DNA from 2 places in the Salinicoccus sp. ID82-1 genome. Region 1 is predicted to be linked to the other one. Evidence: a T-box and tRNA genes for the amino acid it is inferred to sense, from the RefSeq annotation. Region 1 holds a T-box; the other holds one or more tRNA genes.
The links. The T-box of region 1 lies ahead of J4760_RS03860 (valine--tRNA ligase). A T-box ahead of a tRNA ligase gene usually reads a tRNA of that ligase, here a tRNA-Val.
Positions count from the first base shown of each region.

Region 2: it has a tRNA-Val gene. The T-box ahead of J4760_RS03860 (valine--tRNA ligase) is inferred to sense a tRNA for this amino acid. The anticodon was not compared.

Region 1 is NZ_JAGFLY010000001.1:749,533-752,799, reverse strand. Features, by position in the region: gene hemL (glutamate-1-semialdehyde 2,1-aminomutase) at 1-78, shown strand, start outside; gene J4760_RS03870 (hypothetical protein) at 152-664, shown strand; gene J4760_RS03865 (AbrB family transcriptional regulator) at 766-1,839, shown strand; T-box leader at 1,874-2,082, shown strand; gene J4760_RS03860 (valine--tRNA ligase) at 2,131-3,267, shown strand, end outside.
Region 2 is NZ_JAGFLY010000002.1:35,043-38,309, reverse strand. Features, by position in the region: gene pdxR (MocR-like pyridoxine biosynthesis transcription factor PdxR) at 1-749, shown strand, start outside; tRNA gene J4760_RS05700 (tRNA-Ile) at 799-872, opposite strand; tRNA gene J4760_RS05695 (tRNA-Ala) at 899-971, opposite strand; tRNA gene J4760_RS05690 (tRNA-Pro) at 1,000-1,073, opposite strand; tRNA gene J4760_RS05685 (tRNA-Arg) at 1,086-1,159, opposite strand; tRNA gene J4760_RS05680 (tRNA-Gly) at 1,202-1,276, opposite strand; tRNA gene J4760_RS05675 (tRNA-Leu) at 1,296-1,382, opposite strand; tRNA gene J4760_RS05670 (tRNA-Thr) at 1,456-1,531, opposite strand; tRNA gene J4760_RS05665 (tRNA-Val) at 1,552-1,627, opposite strand; gene lysS (lysine--tRNA ligase) at 1,763-3,250, opposite strand.

The DNA of each region.
Region 1 (3,267 bases):
ACGAGCCACACTGAAGCGGACATCCAGAAGACACTCGATGCTTTTGAAAAAGCACTGGAGCGTGCTGTACAGCGGTAGCTTGCCAAATACGGTTTATTTTCACAGAATAAAGTGTATAATTGAAGATAACAGATAATTGGAGGTAGTTTGAATGGCGAATGACAAAGATAAGCGATTAACCCACAACGACAGCAACATCAAGGGCAAGAGAGAAGAAGATAAAGTCTACATCGAAGGTCAGAACAGAGAAATGATCGAGCAGAAGAAAATCAGCAAGAAGAATCCGCTTGTCTGGATCATTCCCATCATTCTCGTTCTGCTGATTGTACCGCTCATCATCCAGCAGGTAAGTGGCGGTCAGGGAGAAGAGGGCGGTTCCACGTCCACTTCATCCGGCGAGGAATCAGATGGTTCCGGAGGCGAGACTGAAGCATTGGACGAAGGACTGACCGAGGAGGATTCGACCGAAGAAGGTTCTACTGAAGAGGAAGGCAGTAGCGCCGATCAGGAAGAAGCGGATATCAACTCAGGCAGTGACGATGCCCAGCCGGACGGTGCAGATGGCGGAGAGGCAGAAGAAGGTGGAGCGTCCGAAGAATCCACTGAAGAATCAACTGAGGAATCTACTGAAGAAGAATCCACAGAAGAAGAAAGCTCCAACTAGTATGATGTACACCAACCCCGCTGCAGTCTACTCGGCGGGGTTGTTCTATGGCATTTTATTATTTAGGATTCCGAAATAATCAGTATGAAAGGAGGACGTCCATGAAATATCTCAACCTGTTCCTGCTGTTTCTGTCGGCAATCATCCTGTCGGCTCTGCTTCAATGGGCAGGGATGGTCATGCCATGGCTGTTCGGCGCCATGATTGCGACGGTCGTCTTCTACAGGATGGTGACTACCCATTTTCATTATCCGAAGTGGTTCGGCAATCTGGGGCTGATCATTATTGGAGTTGAAATCGGCTCGACGTTCACGCTCGAAACGCTTGCAGATATGGCGGAAGACTATATTACGATCATCATGCTGTCCCTCCTGATCATCGGACTGAGCCTCCTTCTTGCCGGGTTTTTCATGAGAATGACCGGATGTACACTGGAAACCGCAGTACTTGCTTCGATTCCAGGCGCACTGTCCCAGATGATCGTCATGGCTGAGGAGGAGAAACGGGCGGATCTGCTGCTTGTGACACTGACCCAGATGTCGCGCATTGTACTTGTAGTCATATTCGTTCCTTTGATTGCGAGTTTCACTGCAGGCAGTAATCTGACGGGCACAAACGAAGTCGCCTCTTCGCTTACATCGGTCGCAACCGTTGACATGCTGTGGATGCTGCTCGGTATTCCCGCTGTCATCTACATCATGACGCTGATGAAGTTTCCGGTACCGTATATGATCGGACCAATGCTTGTCGTTCTCACATGGAATGTGGTGACGGACTATACTTTTTCGGTCGATGTTTCATTCATGTATGCCGCCCAGCTGTTCTTCGGCATAAGGATCGGCCTTCAGATATCGACACTTGTCAACCAGCTCAACAAGCGGCTGATCCTGTCCATGCTGATCCAGAACATGCTGCTCATCATCGGTACATTGGGACTGGTCATGGTATTTCTGCTCATTTCGGAACATGACTTTACGGATCTGTTCTTGAGTGCAGCGCCCGGTGGTATCGGTCAGATCATCATTGTGGCTGTTGAAATGGGTGCCAATATCGCCATGATTTCAAGCTACCACATTTTCCGCATCTTTTTCATCCTTCTCATTGTGGCACCACTGATCAATATGCTGCTCAGAAAAAACAGGAAGCGGCGCCAGCATGCACATGATGGGACTTGACACCATCGAGACGTTCGCATAATATTGAAATCAAGGCAAATAGATGAATGGCAGAAGAGTAGTGGTATACGGGTGACAGAGAGCATGTGGGGGCTGTGAACATGCCGAAGTATATCACGAATGTAGTCTGCAGAGATCGGTTCTGAACATTCGAGTAGGAGCTGACGTCTGATGAGCGTTAATCATCCCAAGTGCAGCATTCGTGCTGAATTTAGGTGGTACCGCGGAGCTTCCGTCCTATGTTTTATGGACTGGAAGCTTTTTATTTTGTCCAAAAAAGGAGAGATTTATATGGAAATGTCCAAAAAGTACGATCCGAGATCTGTAGAAGAAGGTAAATATGAGAAGTGGGTCGAGTCAGGCTATTTCAAATCCGATGCACAGTCTGACAAGCCGCCGTTCTCCATCGTCATCCCGCCCCCGAATGTGACGGGCAAACTTCATCTCGGCCATGCGTGGGATACAACATTGCAGGATATCATTACACGGATGAAGCGGATGCAGGGGTATGAAGTACTCTATCTGCCGGGCATGGACCATGCCGGCATTGCGACCCAGGCCAAAGTGGAGGCGCGCATGCGTGAAGAAGGCCTCTCCCGCCACGATATCGGGCGTGAGAAGTTCCTCGAACAGGCATGGGACTGGAAAGAGGAGTATGCCGACTTCATCCGCAGCCAGTGGCAGAAGCTTGGCCTTGGCCTCGACTATGACAAGGAGCGCTTCACTCTGGATGAGGGTTTGTCGAAGGCGGTCAGAAAAGTATTTGTCGACATGTACAATAAGGATCTGATCTATCGCGGCGAGTATATCATCAACTGGGATCCGGAAACCCGGACGGCACTCAGTGATATCGAGGTCATCCATAAGGAGATTGAAGGCAACTTCTATCATGTCAGATACCCGCTGCCGGATGGCAATCATCTGGAAGTGGCAACAACACGCCCTGAAACAATGCTCGGGGATACGGCCATCGTCGTCCACCCCGAAGACGATCGCTACAAGCAGTATATCGGCAAGACGGTCACACTGCCGATCATGGAGCGCGAGCTGCCGATCATCTCGGACCCTTATGTCGATATGGAATTCGGTACGGGTGTCATGAAGGTGACACCGGCACACGATCCGAACGACTTCGTCCTCGGCGAGCGTCATGACCTCGAGCGCATCAACGTAATGAATGAAGACGGCTCAATGAATGAGCTGGCCGGCAAATATGCAGGCATGGACCGTTTCGACTGCCGCAAGGCACTGGTCAAAGATCTGGAATCGGAAGGATACCTTATCAAAGTGGAACCGCACGTCCACTCCGTCGGCCATTCGGAGCGCAGTGGTGCCGTCGTCGAACCTTACCTGTCGACGCAGTGGTTCGTAAAAATGGATGAACTGGCGAAGAAGAGTCTGGACAACCAGGACTCCGATAACGCAGTC
Region 2 (3,267 bases), on a different contig from region 1:
TGCTCGACCGCCTCGGCAGCGGCATGGACTTCGCACCGGTCCAGGAGGATGGCATCGACATTGATGCCGTTGAAGCGCTCGATAACCCGGTCACCCATGTGACCCCGTCCCACCAATTCCCGAGTGGTGCTGTCATGTCGCTGCAAAAACGCATCCAGCTATTGAATCATGCCAGCACCCGCGGACACTACATCATCGAAGATGACTACGACAGCGAGTTCAGATATACCGGCCGGCCGCTCCCGTCCCTCCAGGGACTCGACCAGAACGACCATACAATCTATATGAGTACATTTTCGAAATCACTCTATCCCTCACTAAGATTATCCTGCATGGTGCTCCCCGCCGCTCTGGCAGAACGCTACTACCAGGAGGCACTCTCCTGCAACGTTCCCAGGCAGATGCAGCATATAGTGGCACAGTTTATGGCTGAGGGCTATCTGAACCGCCATATCAACCGGATGCGCAAGATGTACAGGAAGAAGATGGCGGATGTTACACAATGGCTCAGAGCGGCCCACAGCGTGGAAATATACGGTGAGCATACCGGCATGCACTTCATGCTCAGAATACCTGGAACAGACCTTCAGGAACTTGCCAGAAAGCATGGCCTGGTTCCTGGTAATATCTACGCCAATAATGGGGATCTCCGAGATACTGTCGTCATTGGTATCGGGGAGAAGGAAGTGGAGGAGATAAGGCAGATTCTCGATGCTTTCCTTGAAGATGCACCAATAACAAGAGGATGACCATTTCAAGGCATAAAAAAAAGACATGGATGTTTCCATGTCTTTTGAGTGGGCCTAAGTGGACTCGAACCACCGACCTCACGCTTATCAGGCGTGCGCTCTAACCAGCTGAGCTATAGGCCCAAGATTATGTATTAAAATAAAAAAAGTGGAGACTAGCGGGATCGAACCGCTGACCTCCTGCGTGCAAAGCAGGCGCTCTCCCAGCTGAGCTAAGCCCCCATCATAAGATGAAAATTAAAAACAAGAGTCGGGAAGACAGGATTCGAACCTGCGACCCCTTGGTCCCAAACCAAGTGCTCTACCAAGCTGAGCTACTTCCCGTGAATTACTGAGCGCGCCCGAGAGGAGTCGAACCCCTAACCTCTTGATCCGTAGTCAAACGCTCTATCCAATTGAGCTACGGGCGCATGAAAAAAAATAAAAACGGTATCCACCGCTTAAAATAATAATGGAGCGGAAGACGGGATTCGAACCCGCGACCCCCACCTTGGCAAGGTGATGTTCTACCACTGAACTACTTCCGCGTCTTATGAAATTAAAATATGGTGCGGGTGAAGGGACTCGAACCCCCACGCCGATTAAGGCACTAGATCCTGATTCTAGCGCGTCTGCCAATTCCGCCACACCCGCATATGTTAATTCGGAGGATTTATCCTCTGATGATTTCTGTTGTTCCGTCAACTGGCTTCCGATTTGAATCAGATGGTGCCGGCCAGAGGAATCGAACCCCCAACCTACTGATTACAAGTCAGTTGCTCTGCCAATTGAGCTAGACCGGCTGAATCACCAAGTTTATGAATGGTGGAGAATGACGGGTTCGAACCGCCGACCCTCTGCTTGTAAGGCAGATGCTCTCCCAGCTGAGCTAATTCTCCTGAGATGGTTGAGTTGGTTAACAACGACTGTTTTATATAATACTACATTTCAGCATAAAGTCAACAAATTTCATGATTTTAAAATGGAAATAATACACCGGAGCGCGTTGCCCGGTGTATTATTAAATATAATGATTATTTTTGCCTCATATAAGGGAAGAGCAGTACGTCACGGATGGACGCAGAGTCGGTCAGCAGCATGATGAGACGATCGATTCCGATACCCAGTCCACCTGTTGGCGGCATACCGTATTCGAGTGATTCGAGGAAGTCCTCGTCCATTTCATGAGCTTCGTCATTACCCGCTTCCTTCTCGGCAACCTGTGCTTCGAAACGCTTCCTCTGATCGATCGGATCATTCAGCTCCGTGAAGGCATTGGCATGCTCGCGGCCCACGATGAACAGTTCGAAGCGGTCCGTGAACCTCGGGTCTTCCGGATTCTGTTTCGCGAGTGGAGAGATTTCAATCGGATGACCGAAGATGAACGTCGGCTGGATGAGTGTCTCCTCGACCTTCTGCTCGAAGAATTCATTCAGAATATGTCCGTATTTCATCGTTTCTTTCACTTCGATGCCATGTTCTTTGGCAAGCTCGTGTGCTTCCGCGTCGGATTTGACTGCATAGAAGTCGACACCAGTCTGCTCCTTGACTGCATCCACCATGTGCACGCGTTTCCACTGCGGCGTCAGATCAATTTCTTCTCCGCCATACTCGATGACTGTCGTACCATTGACGTGCTTGGCGATGTGCGCCACCATCTCTTCAGTCAGGTCCATGATGTCATGGAAGTCTGCATAGGCTTCATAGAGCTCGATCATTGTAAATTCAGGGTTGTGACGTGTGGATACACCTTCATTTCTGAATACACGGCCGATTTCATAGACCTTCTCCATTCCGCCGACAATCAGACGCTTCAAGTGCAGCTCGATCGCAATACGCATAAAGAGCTCCATATCGAGTGCATTATGGTGCGTCACAAATGGACGCGCCTGTGCGCCGCCTGCAATGGTATGCATCATCGGTGTCTCCACTTCAAGGAATCCACGCTGATTCAGATAATTGCGCATCTCCTGGATGATCCGGCTGCGCTTGATGAATGTATCCTTGGAGCCTTCACTTGTAATCAGATCGAGATAGCGTTTGCGATAGCGCTCCTCCACGTCCTTCAGACCGTGATACTTATCCGGTAGTGGGCGCAATGCTTTCGTCAGCAGCGTAAATTCCTTTGCCTTGATGGAAAGCTCTCCAGTATTGGTCTTGAACATGACACCTCTGACACCGACGATGTCCCCGAGATCCGCCTGGTTCCATACATCGAATGCCGCGTCACCGACCTGGTCCTTGCGTACATACAGCTGGATCTGTCCTTTTATATCCTGGATATGTGCAAATCCCGCCTTGCCTTTACCACGTTTCGTCATCAGACGACCCGCGATGACTGTCTCGGATTCCGCTTCCTTGTCTGCAAGTTCCTCTTTGGAAAATGCATCCCACGTCTCTTTCAATGCGTCCGTGTAGGATGTACGTTCAAATTTCTCGCCGAACGGATCGATGCCGAGATCGATGAGCTGCTGCATTTTTTCTCTTCTGACTGCTATCTGGTCATTTATTTCTTCACTCAATGATTTTCTCTCCTATA